One region of the Neopusillimonas aestuarii genome, then DNA from elsewhere that is predicted to be linked to it. Evidence: predicted binding sites of a transcription regulator. Region 1 holds the regulator's gene; each other region holds the start of a gene.
The links. The regulator HrcA, encoded in region 1, represses chaperone genes, less so after heat shock. The targets are predictions, from matches to a motif close to TTAGCACTCNNNNNNNNNGAGTGCTAA.
Positions count from the first base shown of each region.

Region 2: a site for HrcA is predicted at 2,261-2,287, ahead of rpoH (RNA polymerase sigma factor RpoH). Genes of this name have one in related genera too.
Region 3: a site for HrcA is predicted at 2,314-2,340, ahead of groES (co-chaperone GroES). Genes of this name have one in related genera too.

Region 1 is NZ_CP049990.1:1,496,159-1,500,938, reverse strand. It holds gene grpE (nucleotide exchange factor GrpE) at 1-594, opposite strand, end outside; gene hemH (ferrochelatase) at 678-1,751, opposite strand; gene hrcA (heat-inducible transcriptional repressor HrcA) at 1,770-2,783, opposite strand; gene G9Q38_RS07360 (NAD kinase) at 2,908-3,807, shown strand; gene recN (DNA repair protein RecN) at 3,811-4,780, shown strand, end outside.
Region 2 is NZ_CP049990.1:354,572-359,351, forward strand. It holds gene cyoE (heme o synthase) at 1-452, shown strand, start outside; gene G9Q38_RS01635 (SCO family protein) at 490-1,092, shown strand; gene rpoH (RNA polymerase sigma factor RpoH) at 1,300-2,184, opposite strand; gene G9Q38_RS01645 (PepSY-associated TM helix domain-containing protein) at 2,736-3,380, shown strand; gene G9Q38_RS01650 (DUF2271 domain-containing protein) at 3,397-3,912, shown strand; gene G9Q38_RS01655 (DUF4198 domain-containing protein) at 3,972-4,775, shown strand.
Region 3 is NZ_CP049990.1:2,985,370-2,990,149, reverse strand. It holds gene G9Q38_RS14325 (diacylglycerol kinase) at 1-110, opposite strand, end outside; gene groL (chaperonin GroEL) at 290-1,936, opposite strand; gene groES (co-chaperone GroES) at 1,972-2,259, opposite strand; gene G9Q38_RS14310 (hypothetical protein) at 2,879-3,727, shown strand; gene G9Q38_RS14305 (DUF5623 domain-containing protein) at 4,637-4,780, opposite strand, start outside.

The sequences.
Region 1 (4,780 bases):
CGGCTTGCCCGAAGACACCGCCACCAGGGCGGGCCTGAGCACGCGATCAGCAATCGTATAGCCCTTCTGCAGCATTTGCACAACCGCGCCTTCCGGCAGATCGGACGGAACCGAAGAAATGGCCTGGTGCAAATTGGGGTCGAATTTATCACCCTCCGCCGGCGCCACTTCCTTAAGCTGATTACGCTCAAATGCGCCTATCAATTGTTTCAGCGTGGCTTCAACCCCCGACTGCCAAGCTTCGGGGGTTTGATCTTTCAACCCAAGCGCAGCCTCAAGACTGTCTTTAACCGGTACCAGGCTTTCAGCGAATGACTCAATACCGAATTTACGCGCCTTGGCCACATCATCCTGAGCACGACGCCGAATATTCTCGGTTTCCGCTTTCGCCCGTAATAGCTCTTCGTAATACTGACCCACCTGAGCCTGCGCCTCTTCCAGTTTGGCTGCCAACGCCTCGGCCGACTCCAGTTCGACGGCCGGCTCTACATCGGCGGCACCCTCCCCTTCGGATAACACTTCATCTGCAGACTCCGAAGCTTTCGCAACCTGCTTATCGTCCTTAGGGTCAAGGGGCTCATTCTGTTTCGACATAACCACGCACTCCACTTCTGTTTGATTCGATCAAATGCAAATGGGGGCAAGCGCCCCCATTTCAAGACATTAGTACAAATAACTTACGCCTTTTCCGACCACCCCGAAAGATGTCGACGCACAATTTGAGAAAGTGCGTCCACCCATTGGGCATCATCATTCAAACAGGGGATATATCTGAATGTCTCTCCACCGGCCTGCAAAAACGCCTCACGGCACTCTTCTTGAATCTCTTCCAGCGTTTCCAGGCAATCCGCCAAAAAGCCAGGGCACATGACATCAATATGTTTTATCCCCTCCTGGGCCCAAGCCTTCAACGTAGGCTCGGTATAAGGTTGCAACCATTTTTCAGCCCCAAAACGGCTTTGAAACGAGACATAAACGCGTTCGGCGTCTTCCTGCGGTAAATGTGCCTTAATGGCGCGAACTGTATCCATGCAATCGCGATGATAGGGATCGCCTTGCAAAATGGTGCGCTGGGGCAAACCGTGAAAACTAAGCAATAAACGCTCCGGCTTGCCATGCGCATTCCAAAATGCAGTTAATTTGCTCACCAACGCCTGTATGTAGCCGGGATCATCCTGATAGCGCTTGATAAAACGCAGTTCCGGCTGATTACGCAAACGCGCTGTGTGAGCAGTTACGGCGTCGACCACAGTGGCGGTGGTACTGGCCGCATATTGCGGATACAAGGGAACAGTAAGAATACGTTCACACCCGTGCTTGCGCAGTGCGTCGATGCCCGCCTCTATGGAAGGATTTCCGTAACGCATAGCCAATATGACCCGAACATCTGCCCCCCCCGTTTGCAGCGCCTTTTCAAGCCCGGCCGCTTGTGCCTGGCTGTAAACCACCAAGGGGGAACCTTGCTCAAGCCATATTCCCCGATAACGGGGCACCAGCTTGCGAGGCCGCGTTCGCAAAATAATGCCATGCAGGATAATGCGCCAGATCCATTGCGGTATCTCAATAACACGTGGATCCGACAAAAACTGCGCCAAATAACGCCGAATGGCAGATGCAGAGGGCTCATCCGGTGTGCCAAGGTTCACCACCAAAATACCGATCGGCCCAGAAGGCCGTACCGGCGGCTCAGGGTCTAACCCTTGGGGATCATGTGGTTCCGGATAATAGCGGGAAGGAAGTAAAGAAGGCATTGACGCCCTTTAATCGGTTCAGGAAGAAGAGTGATGGCTTAAAGCGTTGGATAACAATTTAGCCGTAATATCAACGATAGGGATGACGCGATCATAAGCCATACGGGTTGGCCCGATTACACCCAGTGTACCCACTACTCTACCGTCGATACCATAGGGCGCAGTAATGACCGAAACGTCCTCAAGCGGCACCAGTTGCGAGTCACCGCCAATGTATATCTGCACGCCTTCCGCCCGGCTGGAAACATCGAGCAACTGAAGTAAATCGGTTTTTTTCTCGAACAGCGCAAACATGCGGCGCAGACGATCCATATCAGAAGCAATATCGGACACGTCGAGCAACTTTCTTTCACCCGAAATATAAACGCCGTCATCGGTTTCATCGGAAACGGTACCCGCTTCAACCGCCTGCTGCATCAGCCGCGAAATATCTTCCTTCAAAGAGGAGAGCTCGTCTTTGATGGCAACACGCACTTCGTTGAACGACTTGCCGGCAAAATGCTGATTAAAAAAATTACTGGCTTCCGTCAGTTCCTGATCGAGATAATCGCGTTGAACAAACAGAATACGATTTTGCACATCGCCGTCCGGCGTGACGATAATCAACAATACACGCCGGTCGGAAAGGCGAATAAATTCAATTTGCCGAAAAACCTGAGTGCGCTTGGGCGCCATTACAACTCCGGCAAAGCGGGTTAAATTCGACAACAAAGTAGCCGCCGCATTCACCGTGCGACTTGGATCGGTTACCGGCAACATTTCCCGAATTTGCGAAGGCTGAAGAATTTCAAAGCGTTGCGTGGCCAGCAAACGATCTACAAAGAGGCGGTAGCCCCTAGGCGTAGGCACACGGCCCGCCGAAGTGTGAGGACTTTGAATCAGGCCAAGTTCTTCTAGGTCGGCCATGACATTGCGAATTGTCGCGGGCGATAGCTCGAACATTTTCGAAAGCGTACGCGAACCGACCGGCTGGCCATCGGCAATGTATCGTTCGATTAATGCTTTCAGCAGTGACTTCGCTCTGTCATCCATGTCCATGGTGATACCTTACACTCCAGCAAGACAAACTTGTCAACAGATCCGCCACAATAACAACGGACACGACCCTATAATAAATTGAACTCACCTAAATCATCATATACAAGGTATCGGCACAATGCATTTTAAAACCGTTGCGCTAATCGGGCGCTACCAAGACTCGGGGCTCGACGCACCACTGCGCAGGCTGGCCCGGCATCTTGAAAGCGCCGGGTGCACTGTGCTGGTTGAATCCGACACGGCAATCAATACCGGCGTTACCGAATTCAAGACGGCATCTTACGCTGAAATAGGCGAACATGCGGATCTTGCCGTCATCATGGGCGGCGACGGCACCATGTTAGGTGCGGGCCGTATTTTGGCGCGCAGCAACGTCCCCCTTATCGGCATCAACCATGGGCGCCTGGGTTTCATCACCGATATTCCCATTCACACCGCCACCGATGCGCTGAGCCAGGTTATTGGGGGCCACTACGACATTGAAGAGCGGCTCATGCTTGAAGGCCGGGTCATGCGCGGCGACCAGGTCATGTTCTCGGGGGTCGCACTGAATGACGTTGTCATCAACCGTGCCGGTCGGGGCGGCATGATTGACCTGCGCGTTGAACTGGACGGAAACTTTATTTACAACCAGCGCGCCGACGGCCTAATCATTTCAACCCCCACGGGTTCAACCGCTTATGCCCTGTCGGCCAATGGGCCCGTTCTGCACCCGCAGTTGCAAACCATCCTGCTTGTTCCAGTCGCCCCACAAACCTTATCCAATCGGCCGATCGTCATTCCCGACAGCGGCGTCCTTAGCATGACAGTCACTGCCCTGGGGCGGGTTGAATCCGGTGCCAGCGTGCATTTCGACATGCAGGCCTGGTCTGAATGCCAACCGGGCGACAGAATCGACGTACAGCGCTCCAAAGACAACGTTCGTTTTGTGCATCCCCTGGGTTATAGCTTCTTTTCAACCCTGCGACGCAAGCTGCTTTGGAACCAGATCCCCCAGCTTTCCAACGAGGGCGAATAATTTATGTTGCGCACCCTGCACCTTCGGGATTTCGTCATTGTTGATCAGGCCGAGTTGCATTTCGACGCCGGCTTTACTGTATTTTCCGGAGAAACCGGCGCGGGCAAATCTATTCTTATCGATGCGCTTTCCCTGGTATTAGGCGCGCGCAGCGATGCCCGTTTTGTTCGCGAAGGCTGTAAACGTACCGACATTAGCGCACTGTTCAGGGCGCCGGAAACCTTAACGCAATGGCTGGAAGAACAAAGCCTGGAAACGGACCACGACGAATTGGTGCTACGGCGCGTAATCGACCAGCAAGGTCGCAGCAAAGCCTACATAAACGGCATTCCGGCCACGCTGGCCCAATTAAAGGAGCTCGGTGAGCATCTTGTCGACATCCACGGCCAGCATGCCCACCAAAGCCTGTTGCAACCTGCCAGCCAACGTGCGCTGCTCGACACGCAGGGGGGCCACAACACCTTGGCGCAAGAAGTACAACAACACTGGCAACACTGGCAAACGGCAAAACGACACCTCGCGCGGGCGCTTGAACAAACCGACAAGCTCAACGAAGAGCGCGACCGTCTGGAATGGCAAGCCTCCGAGTTGGAGCGCCTGGACCTGCAACCGGGGGAATGGGAAACCTTAACCACGGAACATCATCGCCTGGCTCATGCGCAGTCTTTGCTCGAAAATGCCAATCGTGCACTGGAAGCACTCGACAACGACGACCAAGGGGCGCGCCACTTTTTGAATATGGCCGCACAACAAATGGAACAAATGCTGCGTCACGACGAAGCCGTGCGCAGCTTGTACGAAACACTGGAATCAGCGCGTATTGCCACGGCGGAAACCGTTTCCGACCTCAATGCCTATCTTGACCGCATTGACCTGGATCCAGAGCGGCTGGCGCAGGCGGAACAGCGCATGTCCGCCATTTTCGAACTCGCCCGCAAGTTTCGGATCGAGCCCGAGGATATTCCAGAATTCC
Region 2 (4,780 bases), 1.1 Mb from region 1:
TTGGGGGGCTTTCAGGTGCCATGCCTCCAGCCCTGGGTTGGGCGGCGGTCGCCAACTCGGTTCCCGCCGAAGCCTGGATTCTGGTGCTGATTATCTTTATCTGGACACCACCGCATTTCTGGGCACTGGCCTTATACCGTAATACCGATTACGCCCAATCGGGCCTGCCTATGCTGCCCGTTACCCACGGCCAGCAATTTACCCGTTTGCATATTTTTCTGTATAGCCTGGTGCTGTTCGCCTCAACGCTACTGCCCTTCATGGTGCGCATGAGCGGCCTGCTGTACCTGGCGTGTGCCTTTGTACTGAGCGGTCTTTTCGTGTGGTACGCCTGGAAACTGTATAAAAATTATTCCGACGCTCTGGCACGCAAACTGTTCCGCTTTTCCATTTTGTATCTATCGCTCTTGTTCCTGGCCCTGCTGATCGATCACTGGGTTCTGCTTATTTAACGTGAAGCATCCCGTAGCCTGAAGTCCCATTCAACTTATGTTCCTTCAACCATCAAAACGCCGCTTTCTGAAAGCCTGTGCCGCAGGAAGTATTGCATTGGCCCTGGCGGCGTGCGGCGAACAGAATACGACCACTTCATTTCACGGCTCCGACATCAGCGGCAGCGGCCTGGGCGCCGACCTGAACATGACCGACCACACCGGCCAAACCCGCACAATGGCCGACTTTAACGGCAAAGCCCTGCTGGTATTTTTCGGGTTCACCCATTGCCCCGACGTTTGTCCCACCGCTATGGCGCAACTGGCGCAAACCATGCAGGTGCTGGGCGAAGACGCGAAAAACGTTCAAGTGGCTATGATCAGCGTCGACCCCGAGCGCGACACACCCGAACGCCTTGCCCAATACGTTAAAGCGTTCCACCCCGACTTCATCGGGCTCACCGGTACACCTGAACAGCTCAAGCAAACGGCCGGCTCTTTCCGTGCCTTCTACGGCAAGGTGGAACAAGGCGACGGCAACTACAGCATGGATCACAGCGCATCGTTCTACTTATTCGACAAAGAAGGCAACGCGCGTGTGCTAATTCGCCCCGATACCGGCCCGCAACAAATAGCAGACGACATTCAGGCGCTTCTTTAAGGCAAAAAAAAGGCACCATGACTGGCGCCTTTAAAACCCGCTTCATTTAGGGAGGGGATTGAGAGAAGCAGAAGCGGAAAAGGGGTTACCTGACAAAACGAGGTAAATGTCGGAGAACACCCCATGCCTGTTTAGTACAAAGGGCAACGGATAAGTTCGACCCGTTGCCCTTTAAAGTTGTATGAAATTGTAAATAGCGCGAAACGCTTAATGTGCCAGCGCCACCTTCAGCTTTTTGAATGCCGCCGCCTCGATCTGGCGTACACGTTCTGCGGAAATACCGTACTCGTCAGCCAGTTCATGCAAGGTTGCACCGCCTTCATCGCGCAACCAGCGCGACTCAACAATATGGCGTGAACGGGCATCAAGGCCTTCCAGCGCCTCGGCCAGTGCAGGACCTTGCAAAGTGTCATGCGCCCGGCGTTCAAGCACTTGGGAAGGCTCTTGCCGGCCGTCGTCGGACAGGTACGAAACCGGCGCGTAGGCGTCTTCATCGTCGGCCGGCGCTTCCAGCGCCATTTCACGCCCTGAAAGCCGAACCTCCATTTCACTGACATCTTCCGGCCTCACATTCAGTTCCTGTGCAATGTCAGCCACCTGGGAAGGGTCAAGCGTTTGGCCGTCGGGCCGCATTCTACGCAAATTGAAAAACAACTTGCGTTGCGCCTTAGTGGTAGCCACTTTCACCATGCGCCAATTGCGCACAATGTACTCATGAATTTCAGCTTTAATCCAGTGAACGGCAAACGAAACAAGGCGAACACCACGCTCAGGGTCGAACCGTTTAACCGCTTTCATGAGCCCAATATTGCCTTCCTGAATGAGATCGGCATGGGCCAGGCCATAACCCAGATACTGGCGCGAGATGGAAACCACCAAACGCAGATGCGACAAAATAAGCTGGCGCGCCGCGTCGAGATCTTCGTGATCGCGCAGGCGTTTGCCAAGCTCGGTTTCCTGTACCTGCGTAAGCACCGGCAGGCGGTTCACCGCGGCGATATAGGCTTCTATGGTACCTAGCGCGCCGGGATTTGAAATGGCCGCCATTAACGTGTTTTGCGTAGGCGCCAAAGCTTGCGATTGTGTCGTCATGTGTCTTGCAATCCTGGTTGGGAAAGTAATAAAACCGTTATACAGCCTTAAGTTAAGCTACTTTCTACTACATATATTAGCACTCATTGAGCTAGAGTGCTAATACTCTGACCGACCCAAAAAACAAAAAGTTCCCGCGCGAAAAAAAGCGCTTACCCAGTGGAAAAACCACCAGGCAAGCGCGATCACTCTCTCGTGTGGCCATCAGGCCAGAGGCGCGATGCATTCCGACCCAGTCGTGCGGAAAACACGTTGCCCCACTTTGAATTAAGCAATTTTTATGCCAATAAGGTCGCCTCGGTTGGCATGACTCACATACCCCTAATATTTCAGGCACTTATGGCTTTAACGCCTTTTTTCTAACGCTGTCCTTGATTCCGCGCCCCCTTTTCCCGCACAGGTTTTGTGCAAAAAAGCACCGCATTTCGCACCGGATTGGCACAGAAACTGACCGAAACAATTATATTGCAAACAATGATGATAACTATTCTTATTTAATATAAAATATCGAAATTACATACTACTTACAATAACAGTCGCATTCATTTTGCATGGCCGCATCATTCCTCTCCCGCCCCCGCGCCTTCTGGCTTAAGCAACTACACCAATGGCACTGGATCAGTTCTGCTTTATGTCTGGCCGGCTTACTTTTATTCTCTATAACGGGTATCACCCTAAACAACGCGTCATGGTTCGGCGGGCAAATTGAAACGCGGCAGGAACAGCTCACCGTCCCAGCCGACATCACGCAGAGCCTGAATAACCTGGTGAGACAATCGACCGAGGCATTACCCTACGTTGCCCCGTTACCCAAGCAAGTCGAACAATGGCTCGATCAGGCCCTCCACATTCGTATCGGCTCCCGCCCGGCAGAGTTTTCGGAAACCGAAATTTATTTGTCGCTGCCCGAACCGGGCGGCGACGCCTGGCTGGCACTGGACCTCACGTCGGGCGACCTGGAGTACGAACGCACGCAACGCGGCTGGGTGGCGTACTTGAATGATCTGCACAAGGGGCGGCACACCGGCACGGCGTGGAAATGGTTTATTGATTTGTTCGCCGTTGCCAGCCTGATTTTTGCCACAACCGGTTTATTCCTGCTGAAGCTGCACGGCAAACATCGCCCCCTGACCTGGCCGATTACCGGCGTCGGTCTGCTCATCCCAATTCTTCTTATGTTGCTACTGGTGCATTGAACTCATGAAACGTCATCTGAACACCGTCACGCTGCTTGCTCTAGCCTCCGCCTTTCCCGCCGGCACGGCTTTGGCCGGCGAACTCTCGCTCGACCTGACCTTGCCACGCATTGATACAGCCGAATACCACCGGCCTTATGTAGCTGTTTGGCTGGAAAGCGACGACCGCAAAGTGGTGCGCGATCTCGCCCTTTGGTACGACACCCAAATGGCCGACGATGAAGGTCGCACATGGCTGAAAGACTTGCGCCAATGGTGGCGCTTAAGCGGGCGTTACCAAGACACGCCCGCAGACGGCGTGAGCAGTGCCACACGCCCTGTAGGCAAGCACAACATCACCATTGCCGCCGATGCCCCCGCGTTGCAAAACCTCCCCGCGGGTCATTACGAAGTAGTAGTTGAGGCCGCGCGCGAAAAAGGCGGGCGCGAACTGATTCGCCTGCCTTTGCCGTGGCCGTTGGAAAAAGCGGTGGCGGAACAACAAAACGGCAAACACGAACTGGGCGAGATATCGCTTAAGGCCTCGCCCTAAGCGAGGCTGGAACCCATGCCCTCACTCAACCTTTTCAATTTTCATTTTCGGAATCCCTCATGAAAAAAGTGCTCGCCATCTCATTACTCACCACGGCCCTATCCCTACCCACAATAAGTGCAGCACACGACTTCTGGCTACTCCCTTCATCCACCGTTCTGTCGGGAAACGATAGCTGGGTCACTTTCGACGGCGCCGTCAGCAACGACAAGTTTCATTTCAACCACCGCCCGTTGCGCTTAGCCAACCTGATTATTACGGGGCCGAACGGGGCCACGCTGAAGCCGCAAAACCCACACATCGGCAAGTTGCGTAGCAGCTTCGACCTCAAACTGCCCGAAGCGGGCACCTATCGCATCGCGGCGGTGAATGACGGTGTGATGGCTCTATGGAAAGAGAATGGTGAAGACAAGCGCTGGTTCGGTACAGCGGCCGAATTGGCCGGAAAAGTGCCTTCAAAAGCGGATGACCTGCGCATTCTGCAGCGTGGCAGCCGTGTTGAAACGTTTGTGACCCAAGGAAGGCCCACGCCCATTGAAGCGCCTGAAAGCGGCCTGGGCATTCGTCCGCTAACGCATCCAAATGATTTATTCACTAATGAAACAGCCATTTTTATCGTAACGCTCGACGGCCGGCCTTTACCCAACGTTGAGGTGGAACTGGTGCCCGGCGGACAGCGCTATCGCAATCAGATAAAAGAAATAATCACAACGACCAACGAAAATGGGGAGTTCGAAGTTACCTGGCCCAACGCAGGACAATACTGGCTTCATTTTGAACATCGCGACAATAAAACATCGGTACCCCAGGCGCAATCACGCAACCTTTCCTACACCGCCACGCTGGAGGTGTTGCCTGAATAATCGTT
Region 3 (4,780 bases), 1.5 Mb from region 1:
GGGATCAGCACCACCAGCAAGAAAAGCTCCTGCCTGAAGGCGGCTTCGTGTTCAAAGGCGGCTTTGAAGCCACGAGCGGAATAACGCAACGCGTTGGCTAGTCGTCGCATGCCCCGTTTGCTTTTGAAGGGGGAGTTCGGAATCATGTACGTAATATATGGATTGCTTGGGTGGCATTGTAAACGCGACAGGCATAAAAAAACCCTCTTCAACGCATGATGAAGAGGGTTTTGCCTGCAGGGCACCTGGAAGCAAGCGTGCCCTGTGCTGGCAGACCGATGGAGGGAGATTAGAAACCGCCCATGCCACCCATGCCGCCCATGCCGCCCATATCGGGCATCGCAGGAGCAGGTTTGTCTTCAGCAATTTCGGCAATCGCAGCTTCTGTTGTCAGGAGCAGTGATGCAACCGAAGCAGCATTTTGCAAGGCAGTGCGTGTGACTTTGGTTGGGTCAAGTACGCCTTGCTCAACCAAATCACCGTACTCGCCGGTAGAGGCGTTGTAACCATAGTTACCTTTGCCTTTGGCAACTTCGTTAACGACCACGCTGGGTTCGTCGCCGGAGTTGGCTACGATGGTGCGCAGAGGTGCTTCGATAGCACGCAGAATCAGCTTGACACCGGCGTCTTGGTCGATGTTTTCACCCTTGACTTTGGCTACAGCGTCTTTCACGCGAATCAGTGCAACGCCACCGCCGGGAACGATGCCTTCTTCAACTGCAGCGCGGGTTGCGTGCAGTGCGTCTTCAACACGTGCCTTCTTCTCTTTCATTTCCACTTCGGTCGCGGCACCAACGCGGATGACAGCAACACCGCCTGCCAGTTTGGCAACGCGTTCCTGCAGTTTTTCACGATCATAGTCGGAAGTGGCTTCTTCGATTTGAACGCGGATTTGCTTAACGCGTGCTTCGATGGACTTGGAGTCGCCAGCACCGTCGATAACCGTGGTATTTTCTTTACCCACTTCAACGCGCTTGGCTTGACCCAGATCTTCAAGCGTGGCGTTTTCCAGCGAACCACCGGTTTCTTCCGAGATAACGGTACCGCCGGTAAGAACCGCGATGTCTTCCAGCATGGCTTTACGACGGTCACCAAAACCAGGTGCTTTAACAGCAGTGGTTTTCAGGATGCCGCGCATGTTGTTAACAACCAGCGTAGCCAGTGCTTCACCTTCAACGTCTTCTGCAATGATCAGCAAAGGACGGCTGGATTTGGCAACTTGCTCCAGTGTAGGCAGAAGGTCGCGGATGTTGCTGATCTTCTTGTCGTAGATCAGAACATAGGGGTCTTCCAAAATAGCGGTTTGCTTTTCGGGGGTGTTGATGAAGTAGGGTGATAGGTAGCCACGGTCGAATTGCATCCCTTCAACGATGTCGAGTTCGTTGTCGAGTGACTTGCCGTCTTCAACAGTGATAACACCTTCTTTACCCACTTTGTCCATTGCGTCAGCAATGATTTTGCCGATGGAGGCATCACTGTTTGCGGAAATGGAACCTACCTGAGCAATTTCCTTGCTGGTGGTGCAGGGGCGTGACAATTTAGCCAGCTCTGCAACAGCTGCGGTAACAGCCTTGTCGATACCGCGCTTCAGGTCCATTGGGTTGATGCCGGCGGTAACGTATTTGATGCCTTCTTCAACGATGGACTGAGCCAGAACGGTAGCCGTAGTGGTGCCGTCGCCGGCGGTGTCGGAGGTTTTGGAAGCCACTTCCTTAACCAACTGAGCACCAATGTTTTCAAACTTGTCTTTGAGTTCGATTTCTTTGGCGACCGATACACCGTCTTTAGTAACGGTAGGGGCGCCGAAAGAGCGCTCAAGTACCACGTTACGGCCTTTGGGGCCCAGGGTGGTTTTAACTGCGTTGGCCAGAACGTTTACGCCACGAACAATGCGTGAGCGGGCGTCGTCGCCGAATTGAACTTGTTTAGCTGCCATGTTGTTTAATTCCTTGCTGTATTCTGTGTTGCGGATTACTGAATCACGGCGAGGATTTCATCCTCACGGATTACGAGCAGTTCTTCGCCGTCAACCTTGACGCTTTGGCCGGCGTATTTGCCGAACAGAACCTTGTCGCCTGCTTTAACGTCAACAGCAATCAGTTTGCCGTCTTCGGTTTTTTTGCCGGGCCCTACAGCGATAACTTCGCCTTGGTCGGGTTTTTCAGCGGCGCTTTCAGGGATAACGATACCCGAAGCGGTTTTACGCTCGTTGTCCAAACGTTTGACGATCACGCGATCGTGCAAAGGACGCAGTGCCATGAAGGAACTCCTGTTTCAAGAAATGTTGGAAAATTTCAATTCCGGGGGCGCTTGTTAGCACTCACCCCCATCGAGTGCTAATTATAAGGATGAAGTGGCAGACTTCAAGGGGTGGGGTGGAGATTGTTACATTTTCGATGGATGTTCTTTGGGTGTCGATTGTCAGTGAGTTTGGAATTTACGTCACTGAGTTTGGAACTCATGGAAACGTGTAAATCTAAGTTGGGTGCAGCTTGCGTGTGTTTTCTGGGTTAGAGATGGGTTTTTTAATTCCCGGATAAGTTGTAAAGCTAAGGTTCCCAACAACGTTCATGTTGCGGCGAACTGGGGTGCGATTTTTATTCAAGTAGGAATTCGCCTACTGTCGTCGATTCCCATTGGTGAAGGGAAGATACTGATTTGTTCGGTTGTCTGCTGACGGCCAAGAGCAGTCGTTCATCTACCATCTATAGAAAAACATAACCGCTTAGACTAAAAGAATCTTGAGGTACTGTTTATATAGCTCAAGGGAAGGCGATGACGCCGAGGCGCACCTCCCCTAAACGATCTTATGTGGACTTCACAATGCATCCAGCAATAAGCGGCAGAGCTCAAAATTAATATGACAGGTAGCTAAAGTATGGATAAAAACCCTTGGGATACCCTCGGCTGGCGGGCTCTCAGCAGAGAGTCCAAACTAGTTCGACACTTACTAGGCTCAGGAGTGACTGCCTTAGGTAGAGCGAATTATGCAGATCAGACTGGTGAATATTACACCGCATTTTTCGGGCTTTCCGTTGGGGTAGAGAGGCTTGCTAAGTTAATTTTGGTAGCTGATTACGCCTTATCTAATCGAGGGAGGTTGCCGACACAGAGCGAAGTTAAGAAGTATGGTCACAACATTAAGAGTTTATTGATGTTGATCAGTGTAATTGCAGAAAAACACTCGATCAAGTTACAGTATTCAAAGCCAACCACAATAATTAGCGAGAAAATCGTAGAGTGCCTGGATGCCTTTGCCGATGCAAGCCGGGGAAGATATGCCAATTTCACCGCACTAGGTGATCCGAACATTGAGGGACAGTTTGAGCCAATCCGAAAATGGTGGACCGAGGTCGCCGAGCTAATTTTGCAAGAGCACTACTACGGGAAAAAAAAGGCACAAATCCGAGTGGCGAGCAATGCAAAGATAGTCGATGCAATGATAGGGAACTTTTCAGCAGTACTTCATTTTGATGAAGCTGGTGGGGTTATGAGTGATGTCATATCTGCATCAGTTCGTACGGGACAGACAAAATATGTTCAAAAGTATGGTAGATACCACGCCTTGACAGTGATTCGATGGATGTCAGATATATTTTGTGAGCTTTGCAGAAAAGCGTGCTATGAATTTCAAATAGTTGAATTTTTTGGCCATCACGAACTTTTCTGGACGTACACGGTTGACGATACTTTTCTGAAAAATCGAAAGGTGTGGCCGTTGAGTTGATATCTTGGACTACCTGATGATACCCGAAGGAGAGTTATGCATATCCCACTTTCTCGTGATCCCTCTAGGTCAATGTCCGTAGATCCGCACAGGACAATGTCCATTGATCCACGGCGAACCATGTCTATTGATCCGAATCGGACGATGTCCATTGATCCACACAGGACAATGTCAATCGATCCACGGCGAACTATGTCTATTGACCCGAACCGAACAATGTCTAGCGATCCGCACAGGACGATGTCCATTGATCCGCGACGAACCATGTCAATCGATCCTGTTAGGACCATGAGCATCGATCCGACTCGCTCGTTAAATATTAAAGGGAAATATATTTTTGATTTGGGGCGCAATCCCGTAGGGTTCTCGGTAACCGCAAATGACAGAGTAATTCTTGTCTTTGATGCGAACCGGAATTGGACAGCCTTCGCTGTATCTAACAATAGTGGAGGATTCAATCAGTTCAATACTGATAGAAACTGGGTCGCTTTTTGGGTTCCGTCGGGGGCTGGTAATTTCAACATATTCAATACTGACGGGCGTTGGACGCATTTCACTACTTAGGCTATAAATTTAAACCGACACTGCTTCGCGAGGCGGCGTGGCTCAGGTGTTAATTTTCCTCAATCGTCTTTTTAATACTCTGACAGTCTCCTTTGGGTCGATATGCGACAGACGCAATTCGGCCTGCAGCGGTAGATGGCGTCCACTGAAAACAGCGTCTCTGTCAGCGGCGATACGCCTTGCTGGGTGTGTTGTTAATGCCCGTTGTCCTTGACCTCATGGGCTGGACGAAGCGGTCGCTAGACCTAGACGACTCCGCCGGCGCACCCTCCCGGGCCCGCAATCTGGAAGGGGATGCCCCCTTCCGGAGGGCACAGGGGTGGCAGTGGGGAGCGTCCCTTATCGTCAGGTGGCGGCTTGGGCGCTCTGAACGCTCGAGCCGACCCCAATGCTCTTGCTCCGAGAGTTTGCCAATTCACTGACAGCCGCTTCGAAAACGGCAAGCAATTGACGCCGTGGCTTGCAGTCGGCATAACCCCGCTCGACGAT